3 regions of the Lentisalinibacter salinarum genome follow, and region 2 is predicted to be linked to each of the others. Evidence: riboswitches for the same ligand, from Rfam matches in the RefSeq annotation. Region 2 holds a riboswitch; each other region holds the start of a gene.
The links. A riboswitch is a leader RNA that binds a small molecule or an ion and turns the genes downstream of it on or off. The one in region 2 is predicted to bind cyclic di-GMP.

Region 1 (3,269 bases), on a different contig from region 2:
TTGGAACCGCCGGTCGAGATCCGTGCCGAAGCGCACCGGGTGGGCGAGACGATGCTCGGCACGACGCTGGTCGATGGCGACGTGCGCGTGGCGACGGTCGAGCACCTGATGTCGGCGCTGGCCGGTCTCGGCATAGACAACTGCTACGTCGATCTGAGCGCGCCGGAAGTGCCCATCATGGACGGCAGCGCGGGCCCGTTCGTCTTCCTGCTGCAGTCTGCCGGCATCGAAGAGCAGAATGCCCCCAAGAAACTCATCCGCATCCGCAAGCCGGTGCGCATCGAGCAGGACGACAAGTGGGTGGAATTCCGGCCGTTCAACGGTTTCAAGGTAAACCTCGAGATCGCCTTCGATCATCCGGTTTTCAAGAAGCATGCCCAGCGGGCTTCCATCGACTTCTCCACGACGTCTTTCCTCCGCGAGGTGAGTCGGGCGCGGACGTTCGGCTTCATGCGCGACATCGAGACGCTGCGGGCGAACAACCTGACGCTGGGCGGCAGCATGGACAACGCCATCGTGCTGGACGACTACCGCATCCTGAACGAGGACGGCCTGCGTTACGACGATGAGTTCGTCAAACACAAGATTCTTGACGCCATCGGCGACCTTTATCTGCTGGGCCACAGCCTGATCGGTGAGTTCAGCGGCTATCGTTCCGGCCACGAGCTGAACAACCTGCTGCTGCGGCGCCTGCTCGAGGACGAGACGGCCTGGCAGGCGGTCACCTTCGATGATCGCCGCAAGGCGCCGATTTCCTACGCGAGCCCGGTATTCGCCTGAGCGGCTACTCTTCTTCGCGCCCGGGGCGTACCAGCACGCTCACCGACTCGGCGGTGACGCCGTAGCGGCGGGCCGCTGCCAGCGCCTCGTCCGCGGCGAAACGCAGACGCGCCGCCCACGCCGACGACTCGGTGACCAGCACCAGCGTGCCGTCGTCCCGCCGCGCGGCGGAGACCAGATGGGCGCGCGCGTCCTCGGACAGGGCGGCCCGCACGGCCGCGGTGAGGGTCTCCATGGCCCGGGCGCGCTCGACGATGCCGGCGAGCGGACTGTCGGGCCGGGAGAGCAGATTGCCGAGCTTCTTCTCGTTCATGGCTTCCCTGGATGTTAACCGCCTCACAGATTGACCCTGAAGGACCCCTCCGGCGGATGCAATTCCTTGAACTGCCGGCCTGCATTATGCATATTGACGGTCTCGAAAAGGGCAAACCCGGTGTGAGCCGGGGACGCAAAGCTTCCGGTCCGCGGGTCCCGAGCCCCGGACAGCGGGGTTGCCGGGATGACGATCAGACTGAAGCCGACATTGCTGCACAAGCCGGGCAGTCACGCCAGAGCAGGCGGTTTCGTCGGTCACAGGTCGGAACAAGAGCGACCAACAATTCCCGGTCGGTGGTGTTATTGGAACGGCTTTTCGGACCGGGATCCGACTCGTAATCGGGACTGCAATCGATGAATCTCGTCATATTCAGCCGCCGCCGCACGGGCGTGCGCCAGATCGACCTCGGCGCGCCCCTCACCCTCGTCATGGCAGGCACCATCGTCGGTGTCTTCGCGGCAGCCGTCTTCGGCAGCGGTTACTTCTTCGCACGCCAGCACGGCACCCAGGCGGACACGGCCGAGTTGCGCGCCATGTCCGAGCAACTGGCGGAGCAGCGGCGCGAGATCGAGGCGGCCCGGCGCGAGACGGAAGAAACACTGGACGCGCTGGCCATTCGTCTCGGGCAGATGAACGCCCACGTCATCCGGCTGGATGCCCTCGGGCGCCGTCTTACGGAGATGGCCGAGCTGCAGGACGGCGAATTCGACTTCGAGTCCCCGCCCGCCATCGGCGGTCCGGAGGAGCCCGAAGAGCTGGGCGGCGGCGGTGTCGCAGAGATCCTGACCTCGCTGGACGAGCTCTCCCAGCAGCTGAGCGATCGGGAAAAGCAGCTCGGCGTCCTTGAAAGTGTGCTCCTCACCCGCAATCTCAACGAGCAGATCAGGCCGGAAGGGCGGCCCGTGAAGTCGGGCTGGCTGTCGTCCTACTACGGGCGGCGTACCGACCCGTTCACCGGCAAGCAGGCGTGGCACAAGGGCGTGGACTTCGCCGGCAAGGCCGGCGCGGAGATCGTCGCCGTCGGCGCCGGCGTGGTGACCTACTCGGGCAAGCGTTATGGCTACGGCCAGATGGTGGAGATCGACCACGGCGACGGCTACGTGACCCGTTACGCGCACAACGCCGAGAACTTCGTGAATGTGGGTGATGAAGTCAGGAAAGGACAGATTATTGCGCACATGGGAGCGACCGGTCGGGCGACCGGCCCCAACCTGCATTTCGAAGTCCTCTACGAGGGCAAGTCGGTCAATCCGCTCAAGTACATCCGCGCCAGCGGCAGCTGAGCCCCCGACGCCAGCCCTTTTTAGACGCGGCGCACCCGCTGCCTTTAGAATAGCCCTTTTCGGGCTAACCCCAATCGGGCTAACCCCAATCGGGCTAACCCCAATCGAGCGCCGCCGCCGCGACGGCCGACGGCGCTCTTTCGCGTATCAGAGCGCGTTTCAGGACGGATAACCCAGTGGCATTTCTCACAAAGATATTCGGCAGTCGCAACGAGCGTCTGGTCAAGTCGTATTCGAAGCTCGTCAAGGCCATCAACGCGCTGGAAGACGAATACCGCAGCAAGAGCGACGAGGAACTCGCGGCCATGACGCCGGCGTTCCGCGAACGACTCGCCAATGGCGAGCAGCTGGACAGCCTCATCCCCGAGGCCTTCGCCGCCGTGCGCGAGGCGGCCGGCCGCACCGTGGGCATGCGCCACTTCGACGTGCAGCTGATCGGCGGCCTGGTGCTGCACGAGGGCAAGATCGCCGAGATGAAGACCGGCGAGGGCAAGACCCTGGTCGCGACCCTGCCCGCGTATCTCAACGCGCTCACCGGCGAAGGCGTGCACATCGTCACGGTGAATGAATACCTGGCCAGCCGTGACGCGGCTTGGATGGGCCCCGTGTACAACTTCCTCGGGCTCGAGGTGGGCGTGATCCGCAGCGGCCAGTCGCCGGCGGAAAAGCGTGAAGCCTACGGCGCGGACATCACCTACGCGACCAACAACGAACTCGGCTTCGACTACCTGCGCGACAACCTGGCGTTCTCGACCGAGGACCGGGCGCAGCGCAAGCTCGCCTACGGCATCGTCGACGAGGTGGACTCCATCCTCATCGACGAGGCGCGCACGCCGCTGATCATCTCCGGCCCCTCCGAGGAGCGCACCGAGCTCTACGAGAAAATCAAC
Region 2 (3,269 bases):
TAGCCGACGGTGGGCATGTCGCAGCGGAACCGGGTGCGGGCGTAGTAGTCGCGACAGAATTCCCGGTAGGCCTGCACGATCAGCGGAAACTCGGCCGCCGGGAAGCACCAGCTGGAACAGGCGAGCCGGCGTCCGCCCCGCCCCCCCGGACGGGCTCCGCCCTGCTCCACCGCCGCGCTGCCGGCGTGGACGGGGGCGCTGAACAGCGTCTGACCCGCTCCGTTGATGCGGTCGATCATGCCGTAGCGCAGAGCGGGGATCGGCACGATCCAGGACATGGAGTTCGTCATCGCCGGCAGGATCGTGCTCTCGCCCCAGTCCTTGATTTTCCACAGCAGGCGGTTGACGTGGGTGTCTTCGTCGCCGTTGCGCCGTAGCTCGAGATACACCTGATCGCGGAATGGCAGCAGGTAGAAGCGCAGACCCAGCTTCGATCCCAGCAGCCGGCCGGAGACGGCCGCGAGCTCGGCCGTGCTGCAGCGCCGCCGCCGGATCGTGAAAGGACTCATGGGCCGCACCCGCAGCGTCACCTCGTGGATGACGCCCAGCAGGCCGTAGCTCAGCCGGAACATGTCCAGCAGGTGGGGACGGGAGGCGTCCACCGTGAGTTCGCCGCCCTCGGGCGTGACCACCTTCATGCTGACGACCTGGCTGGAGAACAGGCGGGTGCCGACGCCGGTGCCCGGACCGATGCAGGCGCCGGCCACCGCCCCGCCGACCGTTCGACCCATCAGGTCGTGTCCGCCGGCGAGTTCCAGCCCGTAGCCCGCCAGTTCGTCGGCGAGACGCTGCAATCGAAGCCCGGCCTGCACGGTGACGTGCTCGTCGCCGACCTCGAGGACGCCGTCGAGGCCTGTCATATCGATCACCGTACCCCCTTCGGCCACCGAGCAGGGAGTGGACGCGCTGCCGGCGCCCATCGGGCGGAGCGGTGCCGGCAGGCCCGAGCCCGTCCGCAACAGATCGCGCAGCGCCTCCGGACTTTCGGGCCTGGCCACCGGCGGGGCCGGCGTGCGGCGGGCGGCGCGCCGTGGTGTGACCGATCGACCATTGCCGTGATCGCCATGGATCCAGTCGCGGACCCGGTCGTGACTGACTGCGTCTCTCATCGGTGTCGTTCCTCCGCGGGACCGCTCCCGCCAACGGGCTGCGGCACGTTGCGGGTCACAGGTCCCGGCACGAGAATGAGCGGAGGATGGCCCGGGTGGGCGTGGTGCGGCAGGACGCCGCATCGCGCTTCCGTCTGGCAGCTCCGCTGTCCCGGCGACGGCCGGGGACCGGTGGCTTTGCGACCCGCCCTTTCGAACGGTGTGCCCTTTTCAAACGAACGCCGAGCGTCGCACGGGGCCGACAGACTGTCAATCGTGGGCAGAGCCCGACACGTTCCGGCACGGCATGATGTCAAATCGCCGCGCAAATACAGCCCGGCCGATGTCCGTTTGCCGGGGCTCGCGTCTTCGGTTTGCCACTATGCCGGGCCCTCCCCGTTGCTGCTTAAATGCCGTGGGTTACCGCCAAGAGTCCGGGAACAAAAATTCGGGGAGAGCGATGTACATCAATCCGGAGTCCGTCCTGCGCTGGATCCACATCCTTGCGATGGTCTACTGGCTGGGCGGTGAATGGGGCGTCTTCCAGACGTCTTACAACGTGGCGAATCCGAAACTCTCACTGGACGAGCGCCGGCGGCACATGGAGACCGCCTACCGGATCGATATCCTCGCCCGTACGGGCATCATCCTGCTGCTGCCTCTCGGTCTGCACATGGGGTTCAACCTGGGTGTGCACGATTACGGCGGCGGCTGGCTGTGGCTCGTGTGGATCGTCGCCTTCGCGTGGCTGTCGCTCACCTGGTCGGCATTCGTCTACCGGGACACCGACCGGGGACTGCGGCTGACCAGGATCGACGAGGCCGTCCGCTACGTCGTCATCCCCGCGCTGTTCCTGGCCGCTGTCTGGTCATACCTGACGGACTGGCCCTTCCGCGCGGACTGGTACTCCACCAAGGTGCTCATCTACAGCCTGCTGCTGGTGATCGGCCTCGGCCTTCGCTTTATCATGCGCCACTGGGTACCGATCTTCCGCGAGCTTGCCGAGAAGGGCCCGAATCCGGCGCTGGAGCAACGGCTGGCGTCAGAGCTCGCTATCGGCCGCGGCATGGCCTACGTGTACTGGATCGGCATTGCTTCCGTGGCCTTCCTGGGCGCGACAAAGCCATTCTGAAGCCAACGCCACGCCGCCATTGGCAAGGTCCGGGTAAAACCGGGACAATGCGCGCGGTTGAGCGAGGCGCCGGCGGCGCCATATCGGAGACATGAGCGGAGAAGAAATCAGCCGGATGAGCCTGGACGAGCTGCTGGTGCGCAACCGCAGTCTGCGTGCGCAGTTCAGCGAGGATCCCGGCCTCCAGGACGAACTCCAGGCGCTGCAGCGCTGGCAGGCAGGCCGCCTGGAGCAGACCTATGCGGACCTGCAGGAGCGGGAACGCTACCGCCCCGGCGTCGAGTTCTTCCTCGAAGAGCTCTACACCGACAAGGACTACCTGCCCCGCGACACCCAGCTCGAACGTGCCTCGCCCATCCTGAAGCGCATGCTGCCCGCCCAGGCTCAGGAGTCGATGCGCATGGCCGTGCAGCTGGAGGTGCTGAGCCAGGAACTCGACGGCGAGATGACCCGGCAGCTCGGCGCCGGCACCACGATCGACGAGCAGAGCTACGCGGAGGCGTACCGCAAGGTGGGCCGCCGGGACGACCGCGAGCGCCAGATCGGATTCATCCTGGAGGCCGGCCGGGACCTGGAGCGCCTCGTCAAACTGCCGATGATCTATACCCTCGTGCGCATGGCCCACGGCCCGGCCCATCTGGCGGGCTTCGGCGCGCTGCACGACTTCCTGGAAGACGGTTTCAGGGCCTTCCGTGCCATGGGCGGCGCAGAGGAATTCCTGCATGCCATCGAGGACCGTGAGACCCGCATAATGGAACAGATATTCTCGGAGCATCCGCAGCCTTTCCGGCTCTCCGACGACGCCGAGGCGCCGCCGACGGAGGCGCCGGGCTGAGGCCGCCTATTCGTCCCGCTGCAGGATTTCGATCAGCTCGTCGGCCTCTTCCGGATCCACCGGATGGAATTTGCCGAGACCGCAACCGGCCGCCGGCCTAAGTCCACCGGCAAAATCGGTCAGCACCGTGATGATATCGAGATCGCACAGGCGGCCGGTGGGCACCTTGTACATGAAACGCTCTTCGCGGGAGAGTCCCGGGCAGGCGCGCGGC
Region 3 (3,269 bases), on a different contig from region 2:
GCATGGCCGATAAAGTCGATTGCGTAGTCGTGGGTGCAGGGGTCATCGGGCTTGCTGTCGGGCGCGCGCTGGCCATGCGCGGCCGTCAGGTCGTAGTGCTTGAGGCCGAAGAAGAGATCGCCGCGCACACGAGCAGCCGTAACTCCGAGGTGATCCATGCGGGAATCTACTATCCCCGCGGCTCGCTGAAGGCGGCGGCCTGCGTTGCCGGCAAGCAGGCGCTTTACGCCTATTGCGCAGAGCGTGGTATCCCGCACCGCAGGCTCGGCAAGCTGATCGTGGCGACCGCCGATGACGAGCTGGCATTGCTGGAGCGCTATCTTGCCAGCGCCCGGGGCAACGGTGTCCACGATCTCCGGTTGCTGAGTGCGAGCGAGGTCCGGGCGCTGGAGCCGGCCGTGCGGGCGGCAGGGGGGCTGCTGTCGCCGTCGACGGGCATTCTGGACTCTCATAGCCTCATGCAGGCGCTGCGGGCGGACTTGGAGGCGTGCGACGGCCTGGTCGTGTGCCGCAGCCGCGTGACCCGCGTGGATCCGGGAACGACCGGTTTTACCGTATACCTCGATGACGACGCCGGGTTCGCCGTCGAGTGTGACAGCCTCGTCAATTCGGCAGGGTTGTGGGCCACGCGCGTGGCCGGCACGATCACCGGCTTCCCGCGTGAGGCAATCCCGCGCCTGTACCTGGCCAAGGGTCACTACTTCACGCTGCACGGGCGTTCGCCGTTCAGCCGGCTGGTCTATCCCGTGGCCGGGGGCGGCGGCCTCGGTATTCACGTGACGCTGGATCTGGCGGGGCAGGCGAAATTCGGCCCCGATGTGGCCTGGATCGAGAGTGTCGATTACAGCTTCGACGAGGGCCGGCGAACCGCCTTTGCCGCTGCAATCCGGCGTTACTATCCGGACCTTGGAGATGAGGCGTTAGCACCGGGCTACACCGGCATCCGCCCGAAGCTGAGCGGGCCGGGAGGGGCCGCAGCGGATTTCCTGATCCAGGGGCCGGGCGACCACGGCATCCCGGGTCTGGTGAACCTTTTCGGCATCGAATCCCCGGGGCTGACGGCGGTGTTCCCGCTGGCCGAGCGGGCGACAGAGGCGCTCTCCCGCCCCGCCGTCAGTTGACGGACTTGACCGCCTCGCCGGAGAAGTCGCTCTCGATACCGGTTGAATTGAAGGCCGTGGCCGAGAAGTAGTAGGTGTTCGGGCTGAGGTTTTCCACCACGTAGGTGGTTAGGCCCGGATTGTCGATGGTGACGGTATTACCATAATTGCCCGAGCTGGTGCCGTAGTAAATCTTGTAGCCGGCGAGGTCGGTCAGCGCCGAGCCGTCGGTGTTCTCCGCTGGCGGCGTCCAGGAAAGCGTCACCGAGCCGGTGCCAACCTGGGTTACCGTCACCGAGAAGGCAAGCGAATCGGTGTCGGAGCCGTCGCTCGCGGTGATGCGGATGTTGCCGTAGGTGCCTTCATCCCCAGCCTGGGGTGTCCCGCTCAGGGCCCCGCTGGAGGCATTGAAATCGGCCCAGGACGGTTTGTTCTGGACCGTAAAGGTGATGGTGTCACCGTCGGGGTCCGAGGCATTCGGCTGGAATGAGTAGCTCTCGTCCACCTTGACTGAAGAGGGCGGATTGCCACTGATCGTTGGCGGGTTGTTGCCCGATGAGCCACCGCCGGGTGGCGGGCTCTGATTCGACCCGTCCCCGGCTGCGTCGGAGCCGCCGGACGAGCAGGCGGCCAGCCACATTGCCGCTGCGACGATGGCGGCGGTTCGCGAAATTGTCCCTCTCGCCTGAGTGCGTCTGTGCACGATGTCGATCTCCACCTGAGTTCAGATCCGAAGTCGGTCTGGGCGGAAGAGAGAGCCGGTGGAAACCGAGGCGGCCGACGGGTATGCCAGGCCTGATCAATTCGGTAACCCCGCTATCCTAGGCGTTCGCCCTTAGACCGGAAGCTTTGCGTCCCCGCCTTTCGGCGGGTTTGCCCTTTTCGGGTTCTCAGTTTCCCTGACATAACCCGATTCGGCAATCGGCATGTGACATAAGCGGGACCGCAGTTGCCGGAGTGTGACGAGAGTCACAGCTCACTTCTCGAACCCGGTCCGTTGCGCAATGGGGCGCCTGTCCCAGCCGGATGCGATTAAACCCCAGCCGATTTGTCGGTGCAAGGGCGTGGGCGAATTTTTTCTTATATAAATCATGGTCTTGGTGTCGCTCATTGGCGACACCTCAGCTAGAAATTACATTAAGTCACGATCGCAAGGATGGGACTGGACTTGGCAAAGACTCGGTCGCTCCCGGGTGGCAAATAGTCCGCTGCAGACTGACGCAGGAATCCTCGCGGGTGCCGTCCGCGTAGCGCGTCGTGTGGCACTCGTGACGCGGTGCAGCGATTCTGCGCAGCGGCGCTTGCAACGGTGCCGATCCGGGCATAGTTTCGACCCATTGACATGGCAGTCGAGGGCGACGTGATGACGGATATCGGTGGATTGCGGCACGCAGGGCTCTTGCTTGGCTGTCTGCTGGCGGCGGCCTGCGGCGGGAGTTCCGGCTCGGATTCCGGCGAGCCGGACCCCGACCCGGATCCCGGGCTGCCCTCGGCGAGCATCGACAACCCGACGGTGCAGGAAGGGGATTCCGGCACGGTCGACGCCACTTTCACGATCACACTCTCGGAGGGCGCGCCCGGTACGGCTTCCGTCCGCTACGAGACCGCGGACGGCACCGCCACCGCCGGAGAGGATTACACGGCCGTGTCCGGGACGCTCGACGTCGCCTCCGGGGCGACCAGTGCCACCGTGACCGTGCCGGTGCTCGGCGACACCCTGGACGAGGCGGACGAGACGTTCACATTGCGGCTGAGCGATGCGAGCGGTCTGGCACTCGCGAGTGCTGCCGCCGAGGCCACCATCGTGGATGATGACGATGCGCCGTCGCTGAGCATCGCCGATGCCTCACTGGCGGAAGGCGACGCCGGGTCCGCCCCGATGACGTTCACGGTGTCACTGGACGCCGAATCCGGTCGCACGGTCACGGTGGATTACGCGACCGCCGACGGCACGGCGGCGGCCGGAGACGATTACACGGCCACGACGGGTTCGCTGAGCTTCGGTGCGGGCATCACCGAACGCACGATCGAAGTCGCCGTGCTCGGCGATACGGTTGCGGAGGGGGACGAGACCTTCACGGTGACTCTCTCGAATGCCGACAACGCCACTCTGGCCGACAACGAAGGCACTGGCACAATCCAGGACGACGATGACGGCGCCGGCGGCCC

Region 1: another riboswitch for cyclic di-GMP. It lies ahead of ACJMKZ_RS05025 (M23 family metallopeptidase); the one in region 2 lies ahead of ACJMKZ_RS10900 (FAD-binding oxidoreductase).
Region 3: another riboswitch for cyclic di-GMP. It lies ahead of ACJMKZ_RS16770 (putative Ig domain-containing protein); the one in region 2 lies ahead of ACJMKZ_RS10900 (FAD-binding oxidoreductase).

Annotation. Positions count from the first base shown of each region.
Region 1 is NZ_JAPDRH010000002.1:426,920-430,188, reverse strand. Features, by position in the region: gene lpxC (UDP-3-O-acyl-N-acetylglucosamine deacetylase) at 1-780, shown strand, start outside; gene ACJMKZ_RS05030 (DciA family protein) at 785-1,093, opposite strand; cyclic di-GMP riboswitch class I at 1,194-1,279, shown strand; gene ACJMKZ_RS05025 (M23 family metallopeptidase) at 1,450-2,379, shown strand; gene secA (preprotein translocase subunit SecA) at 2,556-3,269, shown strand, end outside.
Region 2 is NZ_JAPDRH010000003.1:89,959-93,227, reverse strand. Features, by position in the region: gene ACJMKZ_RS10900 (FAD-binding oxidoreductase) at 1-1,109, opposite strand, end outside; cyclic di-GMP riboswitch class I at 1,243-1,325, opposite strand; gene ACJMKZ_RS10895 (hypothetical protein) at 1,549-2,220, shown strand; gene ACJMKZ_RS10890 (FFLEELY motif protein) at 2,312-3,055, shown strand; gene ACJMKZ_RS10885 (DUF6491 family protein) at 3,062-3,269, opposite strand, start outside.
Region 3 is NZ_JAPDRH010000004.1:239,714-242,982, forward strand. Features, by position in the region: gene ACJMKZ_RS16765 (NAD(P)/FAD-dependent oxidoreductase) at 3-1,121, shown strand; gene ACJMKZ_RS16770 (putative Ig domain-containing protein) at 1,114-1,818, opposite strand; cyclic di-GMP riboswitch class I at 1,904-1,988, opposite strand; gene ACJMKZ_RS16775 (PQQ-dependent sugar dehydrogenase) at 2,443-3,269, shown strand, end outside.